Regions from separate parts of the Saccharospirillum sp. HFRX-2 genome, predicted to be linked through region 4. Evidence: predicted binding sites of a transcription regulator. Region 4 holds the regulator's gene; each other region holds the start of a gene.
The links. Region 4 encodes sigma-54, which starts transcription at its own class of promoters, with help from an activator protein. Its sites were predicted from a motif close to TGGCACNNNNNTTGCTNT; they were not measured.
Positions count from the first base shown of each region.

Region 1: the regulator sigma-54 is predicted to act here: its motif matches at 2,891-2,908, upstream of flgB (flagellar basal body rod protein FlgB).
Region 2: the regulator sigma-54 is predicted to act here: its motif matches at 4,259-4,276, upstream of urtA (urea ABC transporter substrate-binding protein).
Region 3: the regulator sigma-54 is predicted to act here: its motif matches at 916-933, upstream of ABMA60_RS12050 (CmpA/NrtA family ABC transporter substrate-binding protein).

Region 1 covers NZ_JBEBMU010000006.1:134,809-142,793, forward strand. The annotation lists gene ABMA60_RS13445 (flagellar hook-basal body complex protein) at 1-1,100, opposite strand, end outside; gene ABMA60_RS13450 (flagellar hook assembly protein FlgD) at 1,205-1,960, opposite strand; gene flgC (flagellar basal body rod protein FlgC) at 2,006-2,449, opposite strand; gene flgB (flagellar basal body rod protein FlgB) at 2,452-2,850, opposite strand; gene ABMA60_RS13465 (CheR family methyltransferase) at 3,011-3,835, opposite strand; gene ABMA60_RS13470 (chemotaxis protein CheV) at 3,909-4,865, opposite strand; gene flgA (flagellar basal body P-ring formation chaperone FlgA) at 5,068-5,796, shown strand; gene flgM (flagellar biosynthesis anti-sigma factor FlgM) at 5,934-6,245, shown strand; gene ABMA60_RS13485 (flagella synthesis protein FlgN) at 6,287-6,778, shown strand; gene ABMA60_RS13490 (hypothetical protein) at 6,800-7,985, shown strand, end outside.
Region 2 covers NZ_JBEBMU010000001.1:746,120-754,104, reverse strand. The annotation lists gene ABMA60_RS03745 (nucleotidyltransferase domain-containing protein) at 1-26, shown strand, start outside; gene ABMA60_RS03740 (siderophore-interacting protein) at 43-780, opposite strand; gene ABMA60_RS03735 (AraC family transcriptional regulator) at 929-1,744, shown strand; gene ABMA60_RS03730 (CsgG/HfaB family protein) at 1,877-2,833, shown strand; gene ABMA60_RS03725 (hypothetical protein) at 2,833-3,171, shown strand; gene ABMA60_RS03720 (DUF4810 domain-containing protein) at 3,168-3,509, shown strand; gene ABMA60_RS03715 (DUF799 domain-containing protein) at 3,506-4,195, shown strand; gene urtA (urea ABC transporter substrate-binding protein) at 4,454-5,737, shown strand; gene urtB (urea ABC transporter permease subunit UrtB) at 5,811-7,403, shown strand; gene urtC (urea ABC transporter permease subunit UrtC) at 7,400-7,985, shown strand, end outside.
Region 3 covers NZ_JBEBMU010000005.1:94,188-102,172, reverse strand. The annotation lists gene ABMA60_RS12055 (urea carboxylase-associated family protein) at 1-703, opposite strand, end outside; gene ABMA60_RS12050 (CmpA/NrtA family ABC transporter substrate-binding protein) at 1,211-2,584, shown strand; gene ABMA60_RS12045 (ABC transporter permease) at 2,672-3,595, shown strand; gene ABMA60_RS12040 (ABC transporter ATP-binding protein) at 3,615-4,454, shown strand; gene ABMA60_RS12035 (DUF1289 domain-containing protein) at 4,461-4,763, shown strand; gene ABMA60_RS12030 (CPXCG motif-containing cysteine-rich protein) at 4,934-5,221, shown strand; gene ABMA60_RS12025 (NAD(P)/FAD-dependent oxidoreductase) at 5,514-6,710, shown strand; gene nirB (nitrite reductase large subunit NirB) at 6,723-7,985, shown strand, end outside.
Region 4 covers NZ_JBEBMU010000007.1:14,940-22,924, reverse strand. The annotation lists gene ABMA60_RS14225 (sigma-70 family RNA polymerase sigma factor) at 1-264, opposite strand, end outside; gene yjgA (ribosome biogenesis factor YjgA) at 395-928, opposite strand; gene mgtE (magnesium transporter) at 984-2,342, opposite strand; gene ABMA60_RS14210 (HPr family phosphocarrier protein) at 2,454-2,723, opposite strand; gene rapZ (RNase adapter RapZ) at 2,720-3,592, opposite strand; gene ABMA60_RS14200 (PTS sugar transporter subunit IIA) at 3,598-4,053, opposite strand; gene hpf (ribosome hibernation-promoting factor, HPF/YfiA family) at 4,056-4,361, opposite strand; gene ABMA60_RS14190 (RNA polymerase factor sigma-54) at 4,509-6,038, opposite strand; gene lptB (LPS export ABC transporter ATP-binding protein) at 6,100-6,825, opposite strand; gene lptA (lipopolysaccharide transport periplasmic protein LptA) at 6,826-7,332, opposite strand; gene lptC (LPS export ABC transporter periplasmic protein LptC) at 7,352-7,918, opposite strand; gene ABMA60_RS14170 (KpsF/GutQ family sugar-phosphate isomerase) at 7,918-7,985, opposite strand, start outside.

The DNA.
Region 1 (7,985 bases), on a different contig from region 4:
AGAGAGTTCATGTCACGACCACCGGTCAAAATGGTCGGGGTCGCGGCGTTCACGACCTCAAGACCCGGCTCGGTGGTGCCAGAAGCCATCATGGTGCCGTTCTGGAAGTTCAAATAGTTATCACCAGAAAGGTTACCCACGTTGTCGACGATGCTGACAATGGCGGTGCCATCGGTGGCGTAAACACCCGATGTCTGGAACGACAAACCGCCGTAGTCGTTAACCGTGGCTTCGATTTTGCCGCGCAAACCGGAGTCGCCGGTAATGGACGCATTAATGGCGTCAACCAGGTCGTAAACATCGGTATAAACCTGGGCCGAATCAAACGGCTGAATGGTGCCGGTGACGGTATTGTTGGTTCCCGTGATATTCGGGCCGCGCAATTCGATGTCCATGGTAAACGAGGCTTCCACCGGAGACGGCTGCCACGGGAACGGCACGCGGGGAATACCACCGATCAGTTCGGCGTTGGTACCGGCTGTGGTCGGTGAACCCACGGTGTTCAAAACAGTGGCGGTATCTTCAGTCGGGCCGACTTGCGCTGAACCGATGGCCAGACCTTCGGTGGTCAGGATGGTGCCATCTTCCGCCAGCACCTGAGCACCGGCAGGAACGTTTACCTTGGCGTCCACCTGGTGAGTACCACGTGGCGGCTGGTTGGCTTTGTCGACGCGCAGATCGGTCAGCACACCGGTGTTGATGTCACCACCGGCAGTCACACCATAGCCTTGCAGCTTGGCGTCCTGGTTGCTGACGATATAACCCTGTTTATCGATGCCGAAAATACCGGAACGGGTGTAGGAAATACTGCCGTTGGGATATTCGGTGACGAAGAAGCCTTCGCCGTCGATGGCCATGTCGAGCGCCGAGTTGGTCTGGCTGATGTTGCCCTGCTCAAACTTCTGGCCGACATTCACCACCTTAACACCGTAACCAACCTTGTCCTGGCCGTAGCCGATAAAGGATGAGGTATAGGCATCGCCAAACTCCGCACGGCTGGCTTTAAAGCCGGTCGTACTGGCGTTGGCAATGTTATTACCGGTGATCTGTAAGTCCTTGTTGGCGGCCGCGATGCCGCTAAGACCCGTCGTAAAGCTCATCGTATTGCACCTCGCACTGCGCTGTTACAGAGCCAGAACCCGCGTTGCCGCCAAGTTCGTTCCTAGTGTTTCATTCAATTGAGCCGGACCAGCCGGCCCGGCCATCAATAAGCGCTGTTGATCTGGAGCACGTCTTCCATGGTGATGACTTTGCCAGCACCTGCCAGATTCAGCTGAATTTCACCGGCGCTGCCGAGGGTGACCGAATCGACGCGTGAACTCATGTTCAACTCAATCTCTTCTTGCACTCCCGCCACGTTGCCGAATATATCGAAGGAGTATTCTCCTTGCGGATGAGGAATGATGTTGCCGTCCTCATCGGTTTCGAACTTGTCGTAATCGATCTCGACCAGAGCCCCGTTAACCTCCAGGTTGGCGCCATCCCACTTCATGGTGGCTGCGCCTGCTGGCAGATTACCCAGAGGTACGTCCTCAATCGTTTCACCCTCAGCATTGGTAATGCGCAAGGTCATGTTGGAGGCACCACGCGGCACCTCAATCAAGCCGTACACCAGGTCACCATGCTGCAAAATACTGGTGTCCTGGCCGTTAACGGTGACCGAGTTCCCGACCAAAGCCGTCGCCTGCAAGGCTTGCGATGAGGTAAAGGAGGCCGACATGTTTTCCAGGCTGGAGGACATATTCTCGATGCCTTCCACCGTCGAGAATTGGGCCAGCTGGGCAACGAACTCAGCGTTATCCTGCGGATCCAGCGGGTTCTGGTTTTTCAACTGAGTGATCATCAGTTCCAGAAACTCGTTGCGACCCAGCTCATTGCTGTTGGTCTTCTTTTCTTTCTTATTGCCGATGTCGTATTGGTCCAGCGGTGAGCTGCCTGATACGTTGTTGACATCCGCCATGGTGAAACCTCGCTGTAAAAAAACCGGCTAGCGACTAGCTGGTCATTACTGACCCATCGTCAGCGTTTTCTGCATCATCGTTTTGGCTGTATTGAACACCTCAACGTTCACACTGAAACTGCGCGACGCTGAGATCATGTCAGCCATCTCTTCCACCACATTGACGTTCGGGTAATACACATAACCGTCTTCGTCGGCGAAGGGATGGGTCGGTTCAAAACGGATATCCAAAGGCGCGTCTTTCTCAACAATGGCGCGCACTTTAACGCCCTCACCGACATCATGTTCCAGATCGACCGGCGCCAGGATGTCGCGCTCGTGCCAGGGCTGCTGCAATTGCTGGAAGATCGGCTTGCGCGCCCGGTAGGTCTCGTCAATGCTCGAGCTCACGCTCTGGGCGTTGGCCAGGTTGGAGGCGGTGGTATTCAACCGCACTGACTGGGCGGTCATACCGGTGCCGGAAATATTAATGACGTTGCTTAATGACATCCTTATTGCCCTCTCAATGCGCCATCAAGGCCCTTGAACTTGCGGTTGAGGAAATCAAAACTGGAGTTGTAATCGATGGAGTTCTTGGTGAACTCAGCCTTCTCGACGTTGGGGTCGACGGTGTTGTCATCGATCGACGGCTGGTATGGGAAGCGGTACAGCAGTTCGCTTTCTTCGCGTACACGGCCGGGAATATGAGCGTTGTCGGTGCGGTTCACTTCCAGGCTTTTGCTGCGCTCGACTTCGCCACGCAAAATCGCCTTGAAGTCGATATCACGCGCTTTGAAGTGAGGGGTATCGGCGTTGGCCAGGTTGTTGGCCAATACCTGAGAACGCTCGGCGCGTACCAGCAGAGCGTTATCGTGAATCCCGAGAGAGTTGTTGAAACCCAGTGCAGACATCGCACACCTCTTTGCCGCTTTTAGTTCAGTTGCAGAACGTATTGCAAAGCAGGTGCCAATTTTATTTTTCTTTATTTATCAGTGGGTTAGGCGTTTTCGGAGGGAGCTGGACCGGCATACCGGCAAGGCTTGGCCGTTGCCGGTATGCCGCTTGATGGGATCAGCGTTTGCGGTAAATGATGCCCGGCCGGCAATGCACCATTTCGTACAGATCGCCCAGGCCGTTCACCGCTTCGGAAGCGCCCACCATCAGGTAGCCGCCTGGATTCAAAGTGGCGTGGATGCGGGTCAGGATGTCGCGCTTGAGGTCGGCGGTGAAATAGATCAATACATTACGGCAGAAGACGATGTCGAACTTGCCCAACAGAGCGTAACTGTCCTGCAGATTGATAGCGCGAAACTCAACGCGCTGGGCAATCGGCGCTTTGACTTTCCAGCGTCCGGCCGGAGTTTCTTCAAAGTGACGCTTCAATCGTTCCGGGTCCAGACCACGACCAATGGCCAGCATGGCGTATTCCGCCGACTTGGCGGCGTCCAGCGCAGTGGCCGAAATATCGGTGGCGATGATCTTTTCGCCGGCACTGAACACCCGGTTCTTCTGCTTATACTCTTCGATCATCATCGACATCGAATAGGGCTCCTGCCCCGTCGAGCAGGCAGCCGACCAGATGCGCAGCGGACGACTCGTCTTCTGCTGGAAAAACTCAGGCAGCAACTGTTCTTCCAGAATACGGAATGGGTGGATGTCCCGAAACCAAAGGGTTTCGTTGGTGGTCATGGCGTCGATCACGGCCGAACGAAGCGACTGCCCGCCCGGCTTGGACATGGCAGACACCAGTTCGGTCAGATTATTGATGGCCGCTTCTTGCAGTATTTTTCGCAAACGACTGGAAACGAGATACTGTTTACTGGCCCCCAGACAAATACCACTGTGCTGTTCGAGGTAATCACAGAAGGCTTCATAGCCCTGGTTAACGTCAACCATTAAAGCCTCAGCTCCTTCATTGCAGTCGTGGGCCGATCAATAATCAGCCTTCCCGGCTGATGGTTGCACCGCTTCATAACTCTCCTTCAACGGCAGGTAATTCGCCACCCAGATTGGTCACCCGTTCGATGACCAACTGAGCCAGCATATCCGGCTGGAATTTGGCGAGAAATTCGTTAGCACCCACCTTTTGCACCATGCTCTTGTTGAATACACCACTTAAGGAAGTATGCAAAAGGATATAGAGGCCTTTGAGTTTATCATGAGCGCGGATGTGGGTCGTCAGCGTATAGCCATCCATTTCCGGCATTTCAATATCGGAGATGACAATGGGGTAGCGCTCAACCGGGTCCACGCCTTCATCCACTAGACCCAGCAGATGATCCAGCGCTTCGCGACCATCGTTCAGAGCCACCACCGTCAGGCCGACCTGCTCCAGTGTCTTGGTCATCTGCTTACGGGCAATCTTGGAGTCATCGACGATCAACACCTGCTTGGAAACCGCGGCACTGGTGGCTGCTTCGGTAATGATACCCTCGCTGATGTCTTCTTTCATCGGTGACACATCGGCCAGGATGCGTTCCACATCGATGATCTCAACCAGGTTATCTTCGTGTCGCGTTACCGCCGTCAGAAAATGCTCGTGACCCGAGCCTTTGGGCGGCGGCTGCACCTCTTCCCAGTTGATGTTAATGATGCGCTCTACACCGCGCACCATAAAACCCTGATTGCGCATGTTGTATTCAGTGATGATGGTGAGCTTATTGTGAATGTCGGTCAGCGGTGCCTGGCCGATGGCCAGACTCAAATCCAGAATTGGAATGGTACCGCCGCGCACATGCGCCACACCTTTAACCACCGATTTACTCTGCGGCATCTGCGTCAAGGGCGGACACTGCAGAACCTCTTTCACCTTAAATACGTTGATGCCATACAGTTGATCGCCGCTGAGCCGAAACAACAGCAATTCCAGTCGGTTCTTACCCACCAGCTGCGTCCGCTGGTTAACACTATCAAGCACTCCGGCCATGGCCATCTCCGTCTAGCTAGATGCAGTGACTGGTTACCTCAAACAACCAGGCACAGCCTTTGCAGTAACCTTCAACAAGCCCTGAAGGTGTCAAAACACCGACACTCAGGTCGTTAACAAATGGGATTGCAGTGCTGCTCAGTACCCGCCTGCAGGCCCCTTTGGCAGTAAGCATAGACGGCTATCGGCACAGGACAACTGAATGCAATCATTACCCAGGCTATCGGCCCGTATCGGCCAATGCTTAATGCCTTTACTGCTCAGTGCAGTGACGGTACAGGCGGCGCAGCCGACGGCACAGGCGCAGATCACCAGTGCCCTGAATGCCGCCCTGATTGAAAGACTGGCGCAGCAGCATCCCGATCTGGATGCACAAAACAGGCAGTTTGATTTTCAACTGCAGGCCGTTGCCGGCAATTTGACGCCCTGCACGTCCGCCATCGAGGTGGATTGGCGCGGCCAGGATCTGAGCAGCCGGCTGACCCCCAAAGTCAGTTGCGCCAACGAAGGCTGGCAACTTTATGTACCGGTCAGCGTCGCCATTCATCTGCCGGTGGTGGTCACCGCCGGCAACCTGAATCGCGGCCACCGTCTAACAGCGACCGATTTGCGCCTGCAGAATACGGATATTGCCAGCCTGCGCCAGGGTTATTTTGAAACAACGGATAATCTGATCGGTTATCAACTGGCGCGCAGCGTCAACAGTGGCCAGGTGATCACGCCCTATATCGCCGAACCACCGATGCTGGTCGACCGTGGTGACCGGGTTTATATCCTCTCGCACAGTGGACTCCTGTCGGTACGCACTTTGGGAGAAGCGCTGCGAGAAGGACGTGCCGGCGAGCAAATACCAGTACGAAACCTGCGTTCCGGTGAAACCGTGCATGCCTATATCAAGGAGCGCGGCGTGGTGGAAACCAGCAGCCGTTAACGACCCTAGGACGATAAACAGCGTGTAAAACGCTAACATTTGGGGAAATAACGGAAATTTGTCACAATTGGGACTAAAGTTCCTGGAGTGACAGCCGTTAACCCCTCCAGAAAATTCTATTTTCAGCGAGGTTAGACATGGCCATGAATATCAACGGCCTTACACCCGGCCAAACGGGCACCGCCAAAACCCGCCAGAATGATGGCGCAGGTGACGTCGGCACCCCGGCTGCACAAAAAAGTGGAACGGAATCTGCTAGTGATAGCGATGTGGTTCAGCTTTCCGATCGAGCCCGCATCCTGAAGTCGGCTGGAGACACCATCAGCCAGATGCCGGAAATTGATCAGGAAAAAGTAGACCGCATTCGCAGCGCCATCGAAGGTGGCGACTATAAGATTGACCACGAGAAACTGGCGGCCGCCTTTAGACGCTTTGAATCCGAGCTCTGAGGGTATCAAGGTTAAGGGCGTCGCTGGGGAGGCTCGGCGACATGACCATCGACACTACCACCCTGACCCGTCTGGACGCGGCCCTGCGCGATGCCCAGACAGCCAGCGATGCCTTCAAGCCACTGCTTGAAGAAGAACTGGCGGCTTTGAAGTCTGCCGATATTTCGGCGCTCCAGGAGCTGATTGAACGCAAACGCCAACAGACCGAAGCGCTGTTGAGCGCGTCTCAGACACTGCTGCAGTGGTGCGCTGAGCAGAACATTGATCCCGACTTCGCCTCCTTCGAGGCCTGGACACAAAACCTGGCCCAGGCCGACCGCGAAAGCTGGCAAAACCGCTGGCGTGAACTGCGGCAAAGCTTGACCGTCAACGACCAGCGCAGTGCCGTCAACCGGCAGGTCCTGGCCACCCTGTCCAGCCGCAAGCAAGCGCAGATGACCATTTTGCGCAATCTGCTGGCCCCCACCGAAACCTATTCCGCCGATGGCCAGAGCAATACCAGCCAGCCCAGCGGCTGGGTTGATCGCGTCTAAAATACGGAGCTGTAGACCGCCATGTTTATTGACCAGATGACCCTTTTCATCCTGGCCGAAGTAGCGGTGGTCTACTTCATTATTACCGTCTTTCTGTTTTTCCGGGGGCGGCTCTACCACGTACTGGTGGCCATCCTTAAAGAGATGCGCTGGGAAAAGCTGCGTCGCCAGCAGGAACGTCAGCAGGAAATCGCCGAGCTGCGCGCCAAGAACAGAAAGCTGACCACCGAATTCGAGGTGGTTAAGCGCACCGCCGAATCGGCCGGCAAAACCATCCCGGAACAGCTGCGCGACCGCGTCGACCAACTCAGCGAGGACGCCCGTCAGGAAGGCACCGACCCGGACGAACCACCCGGTGCCGACCCCGCCGAGCAGCTCAACTGGATGCGTCGGCGCATTCTCGAACTCGAACAACAATTGCTCTCCGGTGATATCGACGAAGAGATGTGGCAGGAAAAAGCCGGCGATACGTTACGCGAACTGGGCGTCGAACCCGGTTCCAGCAACCGCAAAGAACTGGCGAGTGAAGAACTGCGCAGCGAACAGTTGGAAAAAGACCTCAAGCAATATCGCAATCAATATGAGGCCGCCAAAGACCGCATTTCCTTCCTGGAAAAAGAAGTCGAAGAGTTTAAGAGCATCGATCTGTCCTCCGAACGGCTGATGGAAAAACCGGAACCCGGCCAGTACGCCGACGAGCTTTACCAGTTGCGTTGCGACAAGTTCGACATGCAGGAATCCATCAATCAGCTGCGCCTGAAGCTGCAACAGATGAATCCCAACTCAGCGGAATTCGATCAGGCGCAGAAACAGCAGATGCAGAACATGGAGCGTTATATCAAAGACGCCGACGTCACCATGAATCTGATGGAAAAAGAAATGGAGGCCGCCCAGCAGGCCAAGAACGAATTGGATGAAGAAGTTCGTGAACTGCGCGCCAAGATGGCGAGCCTGAAAGACAAAAGCGAAGACGGCAATCCGGTCAACCGCGACAACGTCGATCAACTGTCAGCCAATACCAACAAACAGGCTGAGTCGGTTTCCAACCTGCGTGATTCTCTGGATCAACTGCGCAGCGGTGGAGATCGCGAGCAGGTTGCCGAATACCAGGAGGCGGAAATCGGTCGCCTGGAATTGCTGGTCCGTGACACCCAATCCTGTGTCAGCGTGTTGGAAATGGAACTGGAACAGGCGCAACTCGCCATTG
Region 2 (7,985 bases), on a different contig from region 4:
TAAAACGCTTGGCGGCAGCGCTGTAACCCAACGCAACTGAGTTCAATCCAGCCCCTTTTTACCCGGTGCCCAATAGGCCTTGGCATGCATGCGTTGATTGCTGACGCCATGTATTTTCAGCCAGCTTCGAGCGCGCTGAATGGATGACGCCTTGCCAGCCAAGATAAAATGCCCGCTGTGCTGATCCAGTTTCAGAATTTCTTTTTGCATTCGCTGCCAGTGGTTGTCGCCCGGTTCGCGTTGCACCAGCACGGACGATTGCACACCCAGCAGATCCAGAACCTTCTCACTGTTCGCCACCTGCCCGACCTCAAACAAACAGCGCAATTGCGACTGATGCGTTAACGCAGCAGCCAAACCAAAACAAGTTTCGTCACCGATCAACAGCAAGGTGCCTTCGCTGGTCGGTGCCTTCAGCGATTTTCTCGGCCCGAGCAGACGGTACTGTTCGCCCGGTTTGGCGTTACGCAGCCAATCGCAGCCGGGGCCAGCGTTATCGTGCAGATACGCCAGAATCTGAAAGCGGCCCGTTGCCCTATCCAAGTTAAAGGGTGTGTAGGTGCGCGCCGCCAGGCCAGAGCCAATGGCGATCTGCACTTTATCGCCCGGCGTCCACTGCGACGCCTTGCTCGGGTCGATGCTCAGATCGAGCAGACGAAAACCATCAGCCACCGGCGCCACCTGCTCAACGGTGACCGGGTCCAATACCCATTCTTTGATCAGTCGGGCAAAACGCCCCTCGGTTTTATCGGCTGGTGCGGGTTCGCTGTGCTGTGTCATAGCCATCTCCAAGTGCGTATCCGGCGCGCCACCGGGTGCACCAGACCGCCATCATCAAAATGTCACAGGCACTATATATCCATATCGCTCTGGCTAAATTGGGCAATAAAGCCATAATTATTTGCAATTCAGCCATAACGATTCACTGATGCCCTTTATCGAGAGTTTTGAACAAAAAGACGCCCTGCAATCGCCGGACGACATTGACGGCTCAGTCGTCTTCGGTACCCGGCTGCTGCAGCCCATCGTCAGCTTCGAGCTTGAGCCGCATCGCCATGAGCGCGGCCAGTTGCTGTTCGCGCTGCAAGGTGCCTTAACCTGTGACGTGGAAGACGGTCTCTGGTTGGTACCGGCGCACACCGCCTTGTGGCTGCCGCCTCAGGCGCTGCATTCGATCAAGGCCAGCGGCCCGTTGGAGGGTTACAACGTCTTTCTGGAATCCAAGCTGACTACCGAGCTGCCTTCCCACCCCTGCACCCTGGCCATCACCTCCCTGGTGCGTGAAGTGGTGGCCCGGCTGGCGCATTTTCCGGTGCCCTATCCGCGCCAGGGTGCGGCGGCGCGTTTGCTGGCGGTGCTCAAGGACGAAATTTCCAGTGCCACCATCGAACAGCTCAATTTACCAATGCCACGTGATCCGCGTTTGCAGCCGCTGGTCAGCCAGTTACTGGAGCACCCGGATGATCACAGTCCGATCAAGGTTTGGGCGCAGCGGCTGAACCTGAGCGAACGCAGCCTGGCGCGCATCATCAAGGCTGATACCGGGCTCAGCTTCGGCCGCTGGCGCCAACAGTGGATGGTGATGATCGCGCTGCGCCAGCTTTCCTGTGGCGCCAGCGTTAAACAGGTGGCGCTGGAACTCGGTTACGAAAGCGCGGGCAATTTCATTACCATGTTCCGCAAATTGCTGGGCTGTTCGCCCAGCCGTTATATGGCTCGGCAGGGCCAGGCGGTGATTGGTTGAAAGAGGCATCAATTGGCCAATACCTTTAGCTAAAAGTCACTTCACAAGCGCCTCGCTTTTGCTATTGTGGCGCGGCTTACCGCTTGTTCTGCGCCCCATTCCGGCGGCGCTTTTTTGGGAAAGGAATGTTCCATGAAAAAACTTCTGTTACTGACGCTGCCACTGGTTTTGGCTGCCTGCGCCAGCCAGAGCCCGAACCTGACGGACGTCGAAGCACCGGTTTCCGCCGCACAACAGCGTGCCGCCCAGCAAGCCGCTGCGGCACCCACGCGGCTGGCGCTCAAGCGTAAAATCGCCGTCGGCCGACTGTCGAACGAAACGACTTATGGCCGCAGCCTGCTCGGCACCAATGCGGGTAATAACATCGATCAGAAGATCACCGATATGTTTGTCCAGTCGCTGATCAACTCGAACAACTATCTGGTTTTTGAACGCCCGGATGTCGCTTTGCTGGAGCGCGAATCCGAGCTGTCTGGCCAGAGCGTCAACATCGTTGGCGTCGATACGCTGGTGATCGGTTCATTGACTGAATTCGGCCGTTCCACCACCGGCGAATCCGGCTTTTTGTCGTCCTCCAAACGCCAGGAAGCAACCGCGACTGTTGACCTGCGTTTGGTCGACACCCGCACCGGCCAGGTCACCGAATCGGTCACCGGCACCGGCTCATCGTCTACCGAAACCGCCAGCACCATGGGCTTTGGTTCGGTCGCCAGTTACGACGGCAGCCTGAACGACCAGGCCATTGGCGCGGCAGTGAATGCGGCGGTGGAAAAACTCACCCTGCTGATGCTGGAAAAACCCTGGTCGGCTGATGTGCTGGCGGTGGAAGACGGTCTGGTTTATATCAGCGGCGGTGCCAGCCAGGGCATTCGTCCGGGCATGGTGTTCGATGTGATGACCCGGGGTCGCCAGGTTACTTCGCAAACCACCGGCGGCATCATCACCTTGCCGGGTAACAAAATTGGCGAGTTGCGCATCGACGGCACCTTCGGCGACAGCGAACTGGAAGAAGGCGCTTATGGCGGTCTGATCTCCGGCTCCATCGCTGGTCAGGATCTGAATCAACTGGAAGTCCGGGAGGCCAACTGATGAAAGCATTCAACGCAGCACTGCTCGCTCTGGTCACGGTTGTCATGCTGGCCGCCTGTGCTCAGTCGCCAACACAAGTCACCACCACGGTTGATGATCGCCCACGCATCGCCTTTGAATTACCCGAAGGCACGTCGGCCAACGGCTATCAGGTGGTCATCGATGGCATCGAATACGGCGACATGAGCCAATACCTGGCGGGCACTCGTTCGGCCAGTGCGGTGCGGGTCATTACCGGTCGGCATGTGGTCGAAGTCTGGTACAACGGTCAGCGCAAACTGAACCGCGAAGTCTTTCTCAGTGACGGCGACACCCGCATTCTGAAGGTCACGCCATGAAAGGCGCGCTCTGGTTAATGGTGCCGGCACTGCTGTTGGCCGGCTGCGAATCCACCCAGTTGTACAACTGGGGCAGCTACGAAGAAGACCTCTTCGTCTACTACACCGAACCGAGCCAGCAGGAAGCGGTGGTCGCCGATCACGTCGAATTTCTCGACAAAGTGATGGCACGCGGCCAGACACCTGCTCCAGGCCTACTGGCCGAAGCCGGCACTTTTTATTTGCAGGCGGGCAACACCGAGCAAGCGCTAGAGTACTACCAACTGGAGTACGACACCTGGCCGGAAAGCCGCACGCTGATGGGTTCGCTGATTGAAAATCTGGGAGGCAACCAATGAGTTCAATACGTCTGTTATTGGCACTCAGTCTGGTCACCCTGCTTGCCGGTTGTGTCAGCTTTCCCTACAGCGATCCGTTAGCGACCTACCACGCGGTCAAACCCACCTCCATTCTGGTGGTACCGGTGGTTAATGAATCGGTCGATGTGCAGGCGCCCAGTTCGGTGCTCACCACCTTGCCAAAACTGCTCGGCGAAAAAGGCTATTACGTCTTTCCGGTGAACACGGTGAAAACCATTCTGGAATACGAAGGCCTCTATGAGCCGGCGGAAATTCATCAAATGGCTTCGAGTGACTTAGCCAGTATGTTTGGTGCCGACGCCATTCTGTACGTCACCATTCACGAATGGACCTCGCGTTATGTGGTGATTTCCACCACCACCGAAGTCGATTTTGAATACCGCATCGTCGATAAAAACGGCGTGGAACTCTGGACCGCTCGCGAAAACCTCAGCTACACCCCGCAAAGTGAAAACAACGGTGGCGGTATGGCCGGTTTATTGTCGTCGGCCATCAACGCTGCTGTTGAACGCGCCGCGCCCAATTATCTGCCGCTGACGCGCGAAGCCAATGCGCAGGCATTTAACTACGGTTATACGCCGTTACCGCCCGGGCCTTACTCGCATTATTACGACAGTTACTACCAGCAGTTGGCCGAAGAGAAAGCCGCGGCTGAAGCTGAGTAACAGCTGAGATCGAAACCAATAAAACCGGGCGATGCCCGGTTTTTTTATAACTGCATCATGCATTGGCATGCTGAGTCCAATCAGATCAATACGTCAAATACCCCACCCCTCCCCGCCAATCACCCACTAGGCCGACCTGCCCGGCTCGCCCAACATCGGCTGTGCTGATGCCTTCAGTGAACCCGTTCACAAAAACGCTCGGGTTCTAACGAATCGCTGATCCGTTTCCTACCTAAAAAGAGCAAGGGGAGTCCTAACATGAATACCAAGCATTTATTGCCCGGCCTGGCGCTGGGTTTGAGTGCGGTCATTGGCGGCAACGCCCTGGCCGAAGATCCGATTAAAGTCGGCGTTTTGCATTCACTGTCCGGCACCATGGCCATCAGTGAAAGCACCTTAAAAGACACTGTGCTGATGATGGTGGAACAACAAAACGCCGCCGGCGGCCTGCTCGGCCGTCCGCTGGAAGCCGTCGTCGTTGACCCGGCATCCGACTGGCCGTTATTTGCCGAAAAAGCACGCGAACTGCTGACCGAAGAAGAAGTCGATGTCATCTTCGGTGCCTGGACCTCGGTATCACGCAAATCGGTATTGCCGGTGGTCGAAGAACTGAACGGCCTGATGTTCTACCCGGTTCAGTACGAAGGTGAAGAATCTTCCGAAAACATTTTCTACACCGGTGCAGCGCCAAACCAGCAAGCCATTCCTGCGGTCGATTATCTGATGAACGACCTGGGTATTGAGCGTTGGGTTTTGGCCGGTACCGATTACGTTTATCCGCGTACCACCAACAAAATTCTCGAAGCTTATTTGATGGATCATGGCGTTGCTGAAGAAGACATCATGATCAACTACACACCGTTCAGCCATTCCGATTGGCAGTCGATTGTGTCTGACATCAAAGAATTCGGCAGCGCCGGCAAACCGACCGCAGTGGTTTCTACCATCAACGGTGATGCCAACGTGCCGTTCTATCGCGAACTGGGTAACCAGAATATCGATTCTTTCGAAATCCCGGTGGTTGCTTTCTCGGTCGGTGAAGAAGAACTGTCCGGTATCGACACCGGTCCGTTGGTCGGCCACCTGGCTGCCTGGAACTATTTCCAAAGCGTCGACAGCGATGCCAACGATGAATTTATTGCCGCCTGGCATGAGTTCACCGGCGACGACAGCCGCGTCACCAACGACCCCATGGAAGCCACCTACATCGGTTTCAAAATGTGGGTGCAAGCGGTTGAACAAGCCGGCACCACCGATGTGGATGCGGTAGAAGCGGCGATGATCGGCCAGGAAGTACCGAACCTGACTGGCGGCATGGCGGTGATGAACGCCAACCACCACCTGAGCAAGCCAGTATTGATTGGTGAGATTCAGGATGACGGCCAGTTCGAAGTGGTATGGAGCACCGATGGCGTCGTCGCCGGTGATGCCTGGTCCGACTTCCTGCCGGATTCAAAAATGCTCATCGCCGACTGGACCAACCCGATTCACTGCGGCAACTACAACACCGAAACCGAAACCTGCTCGGGACAGAACTACTGAGTTTTTAAGCCCGACTCTCTCGTTTACGGGCGACTCAGTCGCCCGCTTTTTTGCTCTACTTGGAGGTTTCGCCGTGAGACGTTTTTGCCTTTGGGTCGCACTTTGGTTGTTGACCAGTTCGGCGTTGGCCGAGTCGCTGTTTGAACAACGCCTCGGTGAATTGACCGAAGCCAGCCTGGCTGAAACCCAGTCGTTATTGGAGACGTTGGAAGCCGAAGGCGACCCGCGTTTATTGCCATTGTTCGATGCCTTGTTTAACGGCAACCTCTATTACAGCGATGCCGATCAAACTCTGGTTGCCGCCGATCCCGCTTCCGGCTCGGCGCCCTTTACCGGCATTCTCAGTGGCGAGGTTATCGCCTCGTTAAGTGAAGAGGATGTCACCAAGGTACGCGTTAATAATCGTCTGCGCCGCTACCTGAATGACTCCTTGGCGCGCTTAAAACTCACCGCACCCGACCCGGCTATTCGCGAAGCCGCCGTCTATGAATTACTGACCCAACTCAACGCCGACACCGTTGCGCAACTCGATGCGCTGCGTGCCAACGAACAGAATGCCAAAGTTCAGCAAGCGCTCAATACCGCGCTGAATTTATACACCGCTCAAAGCAGCGAGGCGGTGGGCGAGCGCGTACAAGCCATCGATGAACTCAGCGACAGTTTGCAAAACACCGTGCGCAATGAACTGGCGCGTTTGGCAGAAGATGAAGACGCACCGGCAGCGGTGCAAAGCGCCGCAGCACAATCATTAAAAAGCATCGAGCAGAAATTTACCTTCTACAGCTATGTCGACCAGCTGTTTTTCGGCCTGAGCCTCGGCTCGGTGTTATTGCTCGCCGCCTTCGGTCTGGCGATCACTTTCGGCGTTATGGGCGTGATCAATATGGCGCATGGTGAAATGCTGATGCTCGGCGCCTACACCACCTTTGTGGTGCAACAACTGATGCCCAATGCGATTAATCAATCGATCTGGGTAGCGATTCCGATGGCGTTTTTAGTCGCCGGCAGCGTCGGCGTTTTAATTGAACGCTGCGTCATTCGCTTTTTGCATGGCCGGCCACTGGAAACCCTGCTCGCTACGTTCGGTATCAGCCTGATTTTGCAACAACTGGTACGCACTGTTTTCTCGCCCTTGAACCGACGCGTGATTGCGCCGGATTGGCTCAGTGGTTCCTGGCAAATCAACCCGGCGTTATCGCTGACCTATAACCGACTTTTCATCCTGATCTTCGCGCTGATTGTCTTTGCGCTGCTGGTACTGATCATGAAAAAAACCTCACTCGGCTTGCAGGTGCGTGCCGTCTCACAAAACCGTGCCATGGCTAAAGCCATGGGCATTAAAACCGATTGGGTCGATGCGCTGACCTTCGGGCTGGGTTCTGGTGTGGCCGGTGTTGGTGGTGTGGCATTAAGCCAGCTCACCAACGTTGGGCCGAACCTGGGTCAGTCGTACATCATCGATTCTTTTATGGTGGTGGTGTTCGGTGGCGTGGGCAATTTGTACGGCACTTTGGTGGCCGCGTTCAGCCTTGGTATTGCCAATAAATTCCTGGAGCCGATTACCGGGACGGTGCTCGCCACGACGCTGGTTCTGGTGTTTATTATTCTGTTTATTCAGAAGCGGCCCAAAGGCTTGTTCCCACAACGCGGGAGGGCTGCTGAATGAATGCCATCACGCATTTTCTCTCGCTTGGGCGCGCGCCCGGCAGTAAAACCCTGCCCTTCGTGGCGATCTTATTTGGCGTCACCTTGCTGGCATCACTGGGCAATCTGTTAATACCCGAAAGCTCGGCGCTGCATGTGTCGACTTACACCATCACCTTACTGGGTAAGTACCTCAGCTACGCTCTGCTCGCACTTTCGGTCGATGTGATCTGGGGCTATTGCGGCATTTTAAGTTTGGGCCACGGTGCCTTTTTCGCACTCGGTGGCTACGCCATGGGCATGTATTTAATGCGCCAGATTGGCGACCGTGGTGTTTACGGCAACCCCATCCTGCCCGACTTTATGGTGTTCCTGAATTGGGATGAACTGCCCTGGTTCTGGCTGGGTATGGATCAATTCTGGTTCGCCATGCTGATGGTCGTTTTTGTACCCGGCCTGCTCGCCTTTGTATTCGGTTGGCTGGCGTTTCATTCGCGCGTGACCGGCGTCTATTTGTCGATTATAACCCAGGCACTGACCTACGCCTTGATGCTCGCCTTCTTCCGTAACGAAATGGGCTTTGGTGGCAATAATGGCCTGACCG
Region 3 (7,985 bases), on a different contig from region 4:
AGAGCGCAGCGAGCAAATCCACTTCAGCAAAAAATTCCAGATAGTCGCCCGGCCGCACCGGACTGGCTTTCATAATGTACTGATGGGTATCGAGACTAAAGCCGGTGCACATAAAGACGTTTAACACATCGTGCACAAAAGGTTCGGCCTGCTCGAACGACCAGCCTTTATATTTCGCCAAGGCGCGCGTCAGATTCGAATGACAACAATGATGATAATGCCGACCCGTTAATTGATGCTCGGTGTAAGGGTCGCAGCGCGTACCAATCACATCGTGCACGCTGCAACCTTCTGCATCCCAGCCGTACCAGTCGAGGGTGTCGGCAGTGATGGTTGCCAATGGCCGCAGATACGGAAAGCGACTCCATAACCGATCACCGGTACTCAGATGAGTCCCCTGCAAAGCGCGCGTTTTGCCACTGTAAAAGGCTTCCTTTAAATCGTCTCGATGCCAGAGATTCAGATCACCGACCTGCGGCCCTTCGGTTGAGACGATGCGGAAAAAATGCCCGGCCGGTACCACAAAGGTGCCTGCGGTTCGCGGCTCAATCTGAACGCTTTCCACTAACTTCATGCTAGTGCGCGCCGCTGCCATCGGTGACTGGCTGGCTGCGTGATTGTCATTGGGGTAGGCAACAACGGCGGCTACCGAGCGACGTTCACTGGCATCAGCAGGGGCGGGAAATTGGGCTGGGTATTTCATTCATCATCCGAGTTAATCCGTTTACATCAAAGCATGGGATAAAGGCTTCAGCTTGCCAAGAGCGCGGCTATTCGCGTTCACTTCCTGGTGCATAGGATCAACTGACAGCACGTTCTTGGTGCGACATTGTCGATAAAGGCCGGACTGATTGACGCACTTTCTGGTTATTAATCTCCCGCAAAACAAGCAGTTGACCATCCATTGAACTGAGTTGGCACAAGCTTCGCTTAACAGCCTTAGAAGCTGAGACATCGGCGGGGTGAACAGGTTGAACCCAAAGATGTTCAGGTCTTCGATAGAAAACCTAAGGTTGTTTTCTCAGGATTCCGGCGAGCGTTTTTGACTTCGACGCCACGGTGTTGTCACCGTCGTCTTTGCATACGACCCCGACCCCGACGCTCCCCGTCATCCTGCATTGCAACGACTGGCAACGGCGCCATTACCGCTCACGCGGTGATGGCGCCGTTTTTTTTTGCCCGAAAAAAATCGGACCCGAGGGAGAGATTCATGACACTGCTGTTCGCACGACGTTGGCAAGCTAGTTGGTTCGCCGCCATCACCGCGCTGCTTATCACTACCGGCGCTCAGGCGGAACTCGGCTGGCCGGAAAAACCGACGCTGAAGCTCGGCTTTATCAAGTTGACCGATATGGCGCCGCTGGCCATCGCTTATGAAAAAGGTTTCTTCGAAGACGAAGGCCTGTACGTCACCCTGGAGGCCCAAGCCAACTGGAAGGTGTTGCTCGACGGCGTTATTACCGGCGAGCTGGATGGCGCTCATATGCTCGCCGGTCAGCCCTTGGCGGCGACCATCGGTTACGGCACCCAGGCCAATATCATCACGCCCTTTTCCATGGATCTGAACGGCAATGGCATTACCGTATCCAACAGCGTCTGGGAGCAGATGAAGCAATACATTCCGCACGAAGATGGCCGCCCGGTGCATCCGATCAGCGCCAGCGCCCTGGAGCCGGTGGTGCGCGATTACCAACAACGCGGTCAGGCGTTCAATATGGGCATGGTGTTCCCGGTGTCGACGCACAACTACGAACTGCGTTACTGGCTGGCTGCCGGCGGCCTGCACCCGGGTTATTACGACCCCGACAACGGTGATACCTCCGGCCAAATCGACGCCGATGTGATGCTCAGCGTTACACCGCCACCGCAGATGCCGTCCACCCTGGAAGCCGGCACCATTCTCGGTTACTGCGTCGGCGAACCCTGGAACCAGCAGGCGGTGTTCAAGGGTATCGGCGTACCGGTGATCACCGATTACGAAATCTGGAAGAACAATCCGGAGAAGGTGTTTGGTATTACCGAGGCATTCGCCGAGCAAAATCCCAACACCACGGTGCGCCTGGTCAGAGCATTGATTCGGGCGGCCGAATGGCTGGATGCCGACAACAACGCTAACCGTGCCGAAGCGGTGGAAATACTGTCACGCCCGGCTTATGTCGGTGCCGATGCTGACGTCATCGCCAATTCCATGACCGGCACCTTCGAATACGAAGCCGGTGACACCCGCTCAGTGCCGGACTTCAACGTCTTCTTCCGCTACAACGCCACCTACCCCTACTACTCGGATGCCATCTGGTATCTGACCCAGATGCGCCGCTGGGGCCAGATTGCGGGGCCGCAGAGCGATCAGTGGTATCAGGACACCGCCGCTCAGGTGTACCGCCCGGACCTCTATCAACAGGCCGCCGAATCGCTGATTGATGAAGGCCTGCTCAGCGCCGATCAGTTCCCCGATTTCGCGGCTGAGACGGGCTACAAACCGCCGCAGTCGGAGTTTATCGACGACATCACTTACGACGGTCGCCAGCCCAACGCCTATCTGGACCAGTTCCCGATTGGTCTGGGCAGCGACCAGACTCTTTAAGCGAGCCAAGCGAGGCGCGTCATGACGATACAACTGCGAATCAAACCCTGGCTGCGCTGGCTTGATCGGCTGCCCGCCTGGAATCCAATGGCCGCCGTCGCGGCCACCACCCTGCCGCTGCTGGGCCTCAGTGTTTTTATCATGCTGTGGCACTTCGGTGCCGCCCAGGTCAACACCTCGCTGGGCCAGTTTCCCGGCCCGGCGACGGTGTTCGAGCAATCGCTGGCACTGTGGCAGGAACACGAGGTCGCGCGGGAAAAAGAAGCCGCCTTCTACGATCGCCTGGCTCAGCAAAACGCCGCCCGCCAGGCCGATAATCCCGACTTCGAGCCACTGAAGATCGATTATCCGGGCAAGCCAACCTTTCTCGATCAGATCGGCACCAGCCTGGTGACGGTGCTGGCCGGTTTTACGCTGGGCAGTCTGCTGGCGATACCGGCAGGCATTCTGGTTGGACTGTCGCACCGGGTGCATCAGGCGGTGAATCCGATCGTCCAACTGTTCAAGCCGGTGTCACCGCTGGCCTGGCTGCCGCTGGTAACCATGGTGGTCTCGGCGGTCTATGTGACTGACGATCCGCTGTTCGATAAGTCGTTTATCACCTCGATGTTCACCGTCACGCTGTGCTGTTTGTGGCCGACGCTGATCAACACCGCCGTCGGCGTTGCCAACATCGATCAGGATTTGCGCAACGTCAGCCAGGTGCTGCGTTTGCCGGCGCTGACGCACATTCGCCGCATCGTCATTCCCTCGGCCATTCCGATGATCTTTACCGGCCTGCGGGTGTCCCTCGGCATCGCCTGGATGGTGTTGATCGCCGCCGAAATGCTGGCGCAAAACCCGGGCCTGGGAAAATTTGTCTGGGATGAATTCCAAAACGGCAGTTCCAATTCACTGGGGCGCATCATGGTGGCGGTGCTGGTGATTGGCCTGATCGGCTACGGCCTCGATCGCATCATGCTGCAACTGCAAGCTTGGGTGGATTGGGATAAATCCAGTCAACAACGTTGAACACAACCGGAGCATCGCTATGACTCAGACACATCTCGAATTGAGCGGCGTCGGCATCGACTTTGCGACGCCCAAAGGACCGTTCAAAGCACTCGATAACGTTAATCTAAAAGTGCAGCAAGGCGAGTTCGTCTCGCTGATCGGCCATTCCGGTTGCGGAAAAAGCACCGTTTTAAACATCATTGCCGGCCTGCATCAAGCCACCGATGGCGGCGTGCTGCTGGGCAATCGCGAAGTCACCGAACCCGGTCCGGAACGCGCCGTGGTGTTTCAAAACCACAGCCTGCTGCCATGGCTGACGGTGTGGCAGAACGTCGAGCTGGCCGTTAAACAGGTGTTTCGCAAACACAAAAGCCGCGCCGAGATGCGCGACTGGATAGCCCACAATCTCGACCTGGTGCAGATGACGCACGCCGCCCACAAAAGACCCGGTGAAATTTCCGGCGGTATGAAGCAGCGCGTCGGCATCGCCCGGGCGCTGTCGATGCAACCCGAAGTATTGCTGATGGATGAGCCGTTCGGCGCGCTCGACGCCCTGACCCGCGCCCACCTCCAGGATTCATTGATGGGGATCCAGGCGCGGCTCGGTAACAGCGTCATCATGATCACTCATGACGTTGACGAAGCGGTGCTGCTTTCCGACCGCATCGTCATGATGACCAACGGCCCGGCCGCCACCATCGGCGAAATTCTCGAGGTGCCACTGGCGCGCCCGCGCAACCGTTTGGAACTGGCATCCAACGCCGACTACAACCGTTTGCGTTCGGAAGTGCTCAGTTTTCTGTATGAAAAACAGCGCAAGGTGGAGCCGATGCGCAGCAGCACCAAGCCCTCGGCAAAAACCAGCGCAGTGGCCTGAGCTGCATTGCAGCGTTATCCTCGACGCATTACCGAGGGTAACGTTGTGCAGCAACTGGAATTTTTCGACATTCCCAGCCCCTGCATCGGGGTTTGCGAATCCGGGCCGCGTGGCTATTGCCGCGGCTGCCTGCGCTCGCGCCCCGAACGTCAGCAATGGCATCAACTCGATGCCGCCAGCAAACGTCAGGTGATTCGCAACTGTCAGATTCGCAAACTGCGTTTGGCCCGCGGTGCCCAACTGGACGAGGCGGACGAGCTTGATTCCGCCATCCAGGTCCCGCTGTTTAACGCCGACGAGGCGGACTGAATATGGCCCACGACTTCTTCACTGATCTCACTGCTCTGTCTTGCCCTTACTGCGGCGCCAGCATCCAGCTCATCACCGAGCCCCTTGATGAAGCTAAGGGGAGCATCTAATAACTCACGCGGGGCTCTGGCTTGCAGAGGGACACGGAGGCAAGGCGCACTTGCGCAGGAATGTCGCGAACCTTTCAAGTAAGTGCAACGCGGCATCCGGGTTCCTCTGCAAGCCCCTCCGGGCGCGGGCTAAAAGGCCCTGCCGCCGCGTTGCGAATCTTGACAAGGACCACGCCATTGCCAGCGATTCGCGCCTTACGGCAGGGCCTTTTAGCCTCGCGCAGAGCCTCGTGTGAGTTATTAGATGCTCCCCCGGACTACATCGAAGACTGCGAAGTCTGCTGCCAACCGATGCGCGTCCTGGTCAGCGCCGAAGGCGACATTCAACTGCTGCGCGAAGACGACTAAACCACTCGCACTTGCCCTCTTTTTGCACAACCCTGCCCAACCCCTGTGCATCCTTGGTGCGCCAACCGGGGGTAAAACCGACCAGTGTTAAGCGTCAAAATCCCCGGAAAGCCCCTGTTCAGGCGGTTTTTAAAAGTTGGCACAGCCTTCGCTTTATAGAACCCAGTCATGGCAGAACGCCGCTGAATTCGTCAGAGGCGGGCTGTAATGGCCTTACACTGTGATTTGCGTATCGAGCATTGGCGCTCTTGGGGAAACCCAAGAGCGTCTTTTTTTTGCGTGGAAGAAAAAGATGGCTGCACCGCAACTGTTGATCATTGGCAACGGCATGGCCGCGACCCGACTGGTGCGCGAGCTGGTCGAGCGTGGCTATAAGGGGTGCATCACCCTGGTCGGTGACGAACCCGGTGTCGGCTACAACCGCATCCAGCTAACGCCCTGGCTCGCCGGTGAAACCAGCGAAGCAGCGTTGAACTTGGTCGAGCGCGACTGGTATCGCCAGCACTCTATTCGCTGCGTCGAAAACGAAGCGGTCACCGAGTTAAACCTTAACGGCGAGGCCACGACGGCCTCGGGCCGACAGCTTCAGTTCGACCACTGCGTGCTGGCCACCGGCGCCCAACCCCGCCTGCCCGAGCTAGACTTCCCGGCCCAGCCAGCCATCCGCGCCTTCCGCACCAAGGCTGATGGTCACTGGTTAAAAGCATTGCCGACCGGCAGCAAGGTGGTGGTGCTTGGCGGCGGTCTGCTCGGGTTGGAAGCTGCCTGGGGCTTGCGTCAGCGCGGCCACAGCGTTGCCCTGGTGCATCGCAACGGCCATCTGATGAACCGCCAACTGTCGGATGCGCCGGCGCGTTATTTGTCGGATGCCTTCAGCGCTGCGGGGATCGAGCTGCATCTGCAACGCTCGCTCCGCGCTATCGATGCCAGTCCCAAGTTGAGCGGCATCACCCTGGATGATGGCCACACCCTAGCAGCCGATGCCCTGATCACCGCCGCCGGCATCCAACCCAGAATCGAGCTGGCCCAGCGCGCTGGCTTGGCAACAAAGCGCGGCATTCTGGTCGATGATCGCCTGGCCACCAGCCAGGCCAATATTTCAGCGCTGGGCGAATGCGCCGAGTGCGACGGCCGCACCATCGGCCTGGTCAATCCGGCCTATCACCAGGCTGCGGTGCTGGCTGCGCGCCTGTGCGGTGACACCGAAGCCGCGCCCTACAGACCCAGCCAGGACAGCACCCGTCTGAAAATTTCCGGTCTCGATGTGGTCTCTATCGGTCGTATCGACCACCCCGAGGCACGTCGGCTGACGCTGGATCAACCCGGCGAACGTCGCTGCCGGCGCCTGCATCTGCTGGGCGACCGTCTGGTCGGCGCCGAGATGATCGGCTGTGTCGATCACGCCGACCAGGACCAGCAACTGATTCGAACCCAGACCCCGATATCTGACGCCCGCCTCGCCATGCTGGGTGAAGCGAGCGCTGCCTGAGGAGAAAGCATCATGAGCCAACGCAAAGACCTGATCATCATTGGCAACGGCATGGTCGGCCACCACTTCGCCGACACCTTTCGCAAGCTCGATGACGCCGATCAATGGTGCATCCACATCATCGGTGAGGAACGTCATTCGGCTTACGACAGAGTACATCTGTCGGAATATTTCCAGGGCCGCGAGCACAGCGACCTGGCCCTGGGCACCGCCGCCAGCTACCAACAAGCCGGTATCGCCGCTCACCTCGGCACCCGGGTAGAACGCATCGACCGCGCTGCCCACACCGTCTTGCTCAGCGACGGCGAAGAACTCAGCTACGACAAGCTGGTACTGGCCACCGGTTCCTATCCCTTCGTACCGCCGATTCCCGGCCACGATGCTGAGCGCTGTTTTGTCTACCGCACGCTCGATGATCTGGACGCCATTCGTAACGCCGCGGCCAACGGCAAAAGCGGCGTGGTGATCGGCGGCGGCCTGCTCGGGCTGGAAGCGGCCAATGCGTTGAAATCGCTGGGGCTGGCGACTGAGGTGATTGAATTTGCGCCGCGCCTGATGCCGGTGCAACTCGATGCTACCGCCGGCACGGTGTTAAAAGACAAGATCGAAGCGCTCGGCGTGACCGTTCATACCGACACCGCGACCCAGAAAATTGAAACCCTCGATGACGGTCGGCTGCGTTTGCACTTTGCCGACGGCGAACCGCTGGAAACCGATGTGCTGGTGTTCTCTGCGGGCATTAGACCCCGCGATGAGCTGGCGCGCCAATGTGGTCTGGCAGTCGGCGAGCGCGGCGGCGTGCGCATCAACAACCACGGCCAGACCTCGGATGCCGACATCTACGCCATCGGCGAAGTCGCGCTTTGGGACGAACGTATTTTTGGCTTGGTCGCGCCCGGTTATCGCATGGCCGAAACGGTGGCGGCGCATCTGGAAGGTGGCGACAGTCCCTTCCTCGGTGCCGACATGAGCACCAAGCTGAAACTGCTCGGCGTCGATGTCGGCGCCATCGGTGACGCCCACGGCACCACGCCCGGCGCGCTCAGTTTCCGCTACCACAATGAGGCCAAAGGACTGTACAAGAAGATCGTCACCAGCGCCGATGGCAAACATCTGCTCGGCGCCATTCTGGTCGGCGACAACAGCGTTTATGACAGCCTGCTGCAGTACTACCTGAACGACATAGACCTGCCCGCTGAACCCGACAGCCTGATTTTGCCCAGCGCCGGTGCCGCTCCTGCCTTGGGCCCGGACGCCCTGCCCGACTCCGCCACC
Region 4 (7,985 bases):
GGCAATGGTGAATATCCAGGTGGAGGCGGCGGCTTTGCGGCGATCGAAAGTGGCGGCTTTGCGCCAGACTGCCAGCATAACTTCCTGCACCAGTTCATCGGGCAGATGATCGCCGCTGCGGTTCAAGCCTGAGGACAGGGCAAAGGCTTTGATCAGCGGCGCGAAATGGTTGAACAGCTGTTCGAAAGCTGCAATGTCCTGGCGTCGGGCGACTGCGTCGAGACAGTCAGACCATTGCTGAGTCGCCTGGTTGGCTTCTGTCATTTTGCCTGCTTTCTTGGCTGAAAGTATCGAGATTACAGGGGCGCCTGCCATATGAGAACCTGTTGTCCGTTTGTCTGGCAGCGATTTACGTTGCTGTCGCCGTAACGGATCACCTCAGCAGGCAAGTGCTTTAGTTTTGCTCGGCCAGCGCCTCACGAATCCACTTCAACAGTCGTTTGGTTTGCTTACCGGCATGGAGCGGGGCATCGGCTTCATCCGGCTGTTCCTTGCGCGCGGCACGCACCATGGCGCGAAAGGCCTGGCGTTCGGTGTTGGGGTGTTGCTCGAACCAGGCGGCTTCGGCGCCGCTGTCATTGAGCAGACGACTGCGCCATTGTTCGGCCTGGTTCTGCTCGCGCAGAAAAACTTCCGAGGAGGGGTCGAGTCGATCCAGTGCCAGTTGAATGCCGTCGATATCTTCGTTGCGCATCAGCTTGCCGATGTATTGCAGATGGCGACGACGGGCTTCGTTCTGGGTGACGCGACGATTCTCATCGATGGCCGCTTTGAGCGCTTCGCTGGTTGGGACGGTCGCCAGCTGATCGGCGCGCAGCGTGAGCAAGCGCTCGCCAATCGCCTGCAGGCGATGCATCTCGTGTTTCATCTGGGTTTTGCTGACCCATTCGATGTCTTGGTCGTCGTGATCGTGATTGTGGTCGGACATGAGTAGCAGGGTATCTCCGCCGGGCCAGGTTCATTGCTACTATCCAGAGCAGCTTTTAGAGCAGGAACAGGGTGGCCAGGCTCAGGAAAGTCAGGAAGCCGACGACATCGGTGATGGTCGTCAGCACGACGGTGCCGGCCAGGGCCGGGTCAATGTGCAGCGATTTTAGAAGAAAGGGCAGGGTGGCACCAGCACAGACGGCCACCAGCAGGTTAATAACGATGGCAGCGGCGATAACCAGTGCCAAGTCGGAATCCTGATACCAGCCGATGGTAATGGCGCCGATGATGCTGGCCCAGAGCACACCGTTGACGGCGCCCGAACCGAGTTCCCGGCTGATCAGCCAGCCGAGGTTGTCGCGTTTGACGTGGCCGGTGGCCATGCCGCGGATCATCACCGTCAGCGTCTGGCTGCCGGCAATGCCGCCCATGCTGGCAACGACCGGGCTGAGCACGGCTAGGGCAACAATCTGCGCAATGGTGGCTTCGAACTGGCTCATCACTGCCGCGGCGATAAAGGCGGTCAGCATATTAATGCCCAACCAGACGGCGCGACTGCGAGTGGTACGAATCACCGGCGCGAAAATATCGTCCTCTTCGTCCAGGCCGGCCATGCTCATGACGGTATGGTCGGCGCTGTCGCGAATCACATCGACGACGTCATCGACGGTGATGCGGCCGAGCAGCGTGCCGGTGTCGTTGACCACCGGCGCTGATACCAGGTCGAGGCGTTCGAAGCGACGCGCTACCTGGTCTTCGTGCAAGCTGGCGGGTATGCCTTCGATGTCGTCTTTCATGATCTCACGCACCTTGGTTTGCGGTCCGTGAGTCAGCAGTTTGGTGATCGGCAAGAGCCCGACATAGCGAAACTGGCGGTTGACCACCCAGAGTGAATCCAGGTGATCGGGTAGCTCCAGCCGGCGCAGATAACGCAATACCGTTTCCACGGTAACGTCAGCGCGCACCGTGATCAGGTCGGTATTCATCAGGCCGCCGGCGGTGTCTTCCGGATAGGCCAGCAAGCCTTCCACGGTCGCCCGAGCGGACGGTGGCATCAGTGACAAAACTTGATGCGTAACCGGTTCGGGAATCTGTTGCAGCAGGTCGGCGAGGTCGTCGTGGTCGAGATCCTGGGTGGTTTCCAGAATCTCGTGGGCGTTCATCTGCGCCAGAAAAGCTTGTTGCAGGTCTTCATTCAGATGCGGCAGCACCGCGCCCTGGCGTTCATCGCTGAGAAAATCCCACAGCAATTCACGGATGCGGCCGGGGGACGACTCGAGAATATGGGCCAGATCGGCCGAGGCGAGGTCTTCGTCGCAATAGCGCTGTACCCGATCCAGATCACCCGCTTCCAACGCCTGCAACAGACCGGCGCGGTCGTGGTCGTGCTGTTCCAGGTGCGGCGTGGTTGGCATGGGACGTCCCGGTTGCCGAGGTGAGCGATCGAGGAGGAGTGTAGCCTTTAGTTCAAACCGTAATAAAGAGGTCGATCGGTAATCCTGAAATGAAAAACAGGCACAAGCCCGTTATTCGTCTTCGCCAAAACGATCCTGCACCAGCGCCAGAATGGCGGTCCAGGCTTCGGCCGCATCCGGGCCGTCGATTTCCACGTCCAGGTCGGTGCCTTGGCTGGCGGCGAGCATCATTACTGACATGATGCTTTTGGCATCGGCTTCGCGGTCATCCTTGCTCAGCGTAATACGGCTTTCATAGTTACCGGCTACGCCGACCAGTTTGGCAGCAGCGCGGGCGTGCAACCCCAGTTTGTTGATGATGGTGAGTTGTTCTTGAATCACGCCTGATCATTTCCCATGTCGCGGTGGCGCAGCTGAACGTTGGCGTTGCCAGTGGCAAAGGTTTTATGCAGCTGCTCGGCGAGAAAAACGCTGCGGTGCTGACCACCGGTGCAGCCGATTGCCACAGTGAGGTAGGAGCGCTGGTTGGCTTCGTATTGATGCAACCAGCGGTCGAGAAAGCGACGGATGTCTTCAAACATTTCGGTCACCGCCGGAGAGGCGCGCAGAAAGTTCTGAATCGGTTCGTCTTTACCGGTGAACATGCGCAGCGATTTGTCCCAATAGGGATTGGGCAGGCAGCGCACATCGAACACCAGGTCGGCATCACGCGGCACACCGTGTTTGAAGCCGAACGACAAAAACTGCAAGGCGATGCCGCCGGGCTTGTCGATCAGCCGCTGCCGTACCTGGTCGCGCAACTCCTGCAACGACAAACCGCTGGTATCGATTTTCAGACTGGCCAGATTAGCCACCGGCGCCAACAGTTCGCCTTCCACTGCTATGGCTTCGGCCAGGGATCGATCGGCATTGGTCAGCGGGTGTTTGCGCCGCGTGGCAGAGAAGCGTTGCAGCAGTATGGTTTCTTCGGCATCGAGATAAAGAATGTCCGGCTGCAGTGTTTGCGGCAGGGATTTCAGGATGGCAGGCAAGCCATTGATGGCATCGGAGGCGACCCGTGCATCGATACAGACCGCTACGTCCGGCTGGGCGGTACTGGCGGTCATCCAGTGGACCAGTTCCGGTAACAAGGCCGGTGGCAGGTTATCGATGCAATTAAAGCCTGCGTCTTCAAGCGCGTTCAGGACGGTACTCTTGCCCGACCCTGAGCGTCCGCTGATGATGACCAGCCGGAAATCGGGATGCGCCATGGCGATCAGAGGCCCTGAATAAATTGCTGATAAAGGGTCTGGCTGTCGGAGGCCTGGCGCAGTGATTTCACCAAGGCGCTGTCGTTGAATCGTTCCACCACAGCGGCCAGTAAATTGAGATGATCGTCGGTGGCCGCTTCAGGCACCACCAGCACGAACAAGAGGTCGACCGGTTTGCGGTCGGGGGATTCAAAATCGACGGCTTCGTCGAGTTTGGCGAGCGCAGCGATGGGGCGTTCAATCTGCGCCAGACGACAATGCGGTACAGCAATGCCTTGGCCTAAACCGGTGGAACCCAGGCGCTCACGGGCAATCAGCTGATCGAAAAGATCGACTTCACCAACACCATCAAGTGAAGCCGCCAAGCGTTCGGCCAGACTCTGCAGAACGCGTTTCTTGCTGACACCGAACGCGCCGGTATAGACGCGTTCGGATGAGAGGACCTGGTCCAGTTGAATCATGGTTAACGAGAGTTCCCGTGCATGCGGTCGACCGTTTTTTCCTTGTGCTTGAGCAACTGGCGGTCGAGTTTGTCAGTGATCATGTCAATGGCGGCGTATAAATCATCGTGTGCAGCATCGGCGTGCAACTGAGCCCCCTTGATGTTCAGCGAAGCTTCCGCTTTTTGCCGATTTTTTTCAATACTGAGCGTCACCTGGACGTTGCCGATCTGATCGTAGTGTCGCTCCAGTTTTTCCAGCTTGGAGGCAACATAGTCGTGCAGAGCTTCAGTAACTTCGACGTGTTGACCGCTGATGTTGACTTGCATAGTCCGCTCCTCATGCAGTGACAATGATTCAGGCCATGATGTCGGCCGGCTTCCTTGAGTGCTATCCCTGGTTTCAGTCTAGCTCCTGATTCAATCTTTGCGGTGAGAGGCTGCTACTTCAAGCCTGCAGTCGTTCGAAAATCTGATCTAAATCAAACTCTTACGTTCATTTGACGGAGGAATATGCATGGCCTCCCGGTACTTGGCGATGGTGCGTCGGGCGACCTTGATGCCCTGGTCGCCAAGCAAGGTGGCAATTTTGGAATCACTCAGCGGTTTGCGCGGGTTTTCCGCCGCGACCAGCTTGCGAATGATGGCGCGAATAGCGGTGCTCGAACATTCGCCACCGCCTTCGGTGCTGACATGACTGGAGAAGAAATACTTCAGCTCAAAAATACCGCGCGGGGTGTGCATGTATTTTTGCGTGGTGACGCGCGAGATAGTCGATTCGTGCATCTCGACCGCCTGCGCCACATCATGCAGCACCAACGGCTTCATCGCTTCTTCACCGTGTTCGAGAAAACCGCGCTGATGTTCAACGATATTAGTCGCCACTTTCAGCAGCGTTTCGTTACGGCTTTGCAGACTTTTAATGAACCAGCGCGCTTCCTGAAGATGATCTTTAAGGTAGGTGTTGTCGCTGGAATTATCGGCGCGTTTGACCATCGAAGCGTAGGATGCATTGACGCGCAGTTTGGGCGCGATGTCCGGATTTAACTCAACCAGCCAACGATTGTTTTTGATGTCTTTGCGCACCATGACATCGGGCACCACATATTCGTCTTTGCCGCTTTCGATCTGGTTGCCCGGTCGCGGGTTCAGGCTTTGAATCAGCAGAATAACGTCGCGCAGGTCGTTTTCTTTTAGCCGCGTTTTACGCATCAGTTGGGCGTAGTCGCGTGCGCCAAGCAGGTCCAGATGATCTTTGACGATCTTAAGCGCTTCCTGGCGGCTGGGGGTTTCTTCGGGCAGTTGGTTTAATTGAATGCTGAGACAGTCGGACAGATCGCGGGCGCAAACGCCGGCGGGGTCGAAATGCTGAACGCGGCGCAGTACCGCTTCCACTTCGTCCATTTCCAAGGGGTCGTCTTCACTGGACAATTCTTTGTCCAGGCCTTCAAAAATTTCATCGAGGCTGGACTGCAAATAACCTTCGGCATCGACGCTTTCAATGATGGCTTCGGCGATCAGTCGATCGCGATCGGTCATGGTGGTCAGGTTGAGCTGCCAGTTCAGATGATCCCAAAGCGAGTCGGTGGTGCCGTAAACGTTCTCGAAATTGAAGTCGTCATCACCAGACGGTAAGCCATGACTGGTCGGTGTGTGGGTGTAGATGTCGTCCCAGGATGAATCAACCGCCAGATCATCCGGAATGTGTTCCTGAATTTCCATTTCCTGGCGATTGTCGGAATTGTCGATCAGAGTTTCGGCTTTGGCCCTGTCGCCATTCAGTGAATCGCCATTATGGGATTCGCTGGTGTTGGCATGGTCATGTTCGCCATCGCTGCTGTTGCCGCTGTCGTCTTCGCGAACCTCCAGCATGGGGTTGGTTTCCAACGCCTCCTGAATTTCCTGTTGTAAGTCCAGGGTCGACAGTTGCAGGAGACGAATGGCTTGCTGCAGTTGCGGCGTCATCGTCAACTGCTGACTCATTTTAAGTTGTAAGGAGGTCTTCATAGAGGTGTTAATACGCCTTTGGGCCTGTTAATTACAACGAGTCCTGACGGGAACCTTGCCGTCATAGCCGGAACTGGTCGCCTAAATATACCTCACGCACGGTGGCGTTGTTGAGTACATCCTCAGCTGTTCCTTCAGCGATGATATGTCCGTTGCCAACGATATAGGCTTTTTCGCAGATATCGAGCGTTTCACGGACGTTGTGATCGGTGATCAAAACGGCAATGCCGCGATCGCGCAAATGATGAATGATGCCTTTGATGTCGCCTACGGAAATCGGATCGACACCGGCAAAGGGTTCGTCCAGCAACACCACCGCCGGTTCCATGGCCAGGGCGCGGGCGATCTCTACGCGGCGGCGCTCACCACCGGACAGCGCCATACCCAGGCTGTCGCGGATGTGGTTGATGTTGAACTCATCGAGCAACGATTCCAACCGATCGTGGCGCTCACTGCGCGACAACTCTTTACGCGTCTGCAGCACGCCGAGAATGTTGTCGGCGACACTCAGCTTGCGAAAGATCGACGCTTCCTGAGGCAAATAACCGATACCGTGGCGTGCCCGGGCGTGCATGGGCAGTTTGGTGACAGCGGTATCGCCGACGTAGACCTCGCCATTGTCGGCAGGAATCAGCCCAACAATCATATAGAAGCAGGTGGTTTTCCCCGCGCCATTGGGGCCGAGCAGACCGACGATCTGACCAGGCTCCACGCTGAGGCTGACATCGCGTACCACCGGGCGTCTGCGGTAACTTTTGGCCAGGTGTTTAGCGTGCAATAAACTCATTCAGTCCACCGCTCCTGGCTGGATGATCCAGGTTGCCTGAGGTGCTTCAGGATTTTCTGTCTGGCTGCGTACCGAGCGCACACTGAGTGTTTCTTCAACCAGATTGTATTGGATGTAGTCAGCGTTGATTTCGCTGTCATTCTGCTCCAGGCGCCCGCCGCCTTCGGTGATAATGATGTCTTGTTGTGGCCGGTATTCGATGCGCTGACCTTGCACATGGATCAGCGGTTCGCCGACATTCGGCTGTTCCTGATAGCGCGCCGGTTCGCCACGCGCTTCGAGAAATTCAATCACGCCGGTGGCCGGGTCGCGGGTGACATCAAGGGTATCGGCCCAGACTTCCAGGCTGCCCTGCTTGAGGTGAACGTTGCCCTGAAAATGCGCTTCGCCACTGCCGCTGCGAAAAGCGCCCTGGTCGGCCTGAATGGTCATCGGCTGATCGCGATCTCCGGGCAGTGCCAAAGCGGCACTGCTGCACAGGCACAGTGCGGCGGCGGTCAAGGTCATGCGCCAGCGCCGCTTGGAATCAGTCGACCTCATAATGAATGGCTACCTCGGATTGCAAAGTAAGGACGGGGTCATCCGTCGTTAGATCGGCGTTGAATCCCACGCCTGTGGCCACCTGCGGACCCTGGGTGAGTCTAACAGGCTCAGGTGTGCTGACGAAGTCGCCATTTTCGGTCACCTGCAGCCAGTCGGTTGCCAGTTCCCAGCGAGCCAGGTCGCTCAGCTCATGCACTCTGACGGCATTTTCGAAGATAACGTCGCCATTACTGAACAGCGTGGCGGCCTGTGAGCGGATGGTCCAGTCGGGACCGTTGTCGCGAATCAGCCGCACGGTGGGGACCGTCACCTGACTGTTGCCGCTGTCCTGGTAATAGGCAAAGGAACTGGCCACGGTGTAAAGGCTCGGTTGGCCACTGGTGTCATAGCGGGTCTGCTGGAAGGTACGGATAAACAGATCCGGTGGGTCTTCCGGCAGTTGTAATTCAGTATTGAAGCTCGGCGGTGCTTCGGCCGGGTGCCACCAGATAATAGCGGCCAGCACCAGGAGCGCGGTTGCGATGGGCAGAACCGTACGCAATCGAGGCATCAGGCCACACCTGCACGCAGAATGTCGTGCATATGAACGATGCCGACCGGTCGATCTGCATCAACGA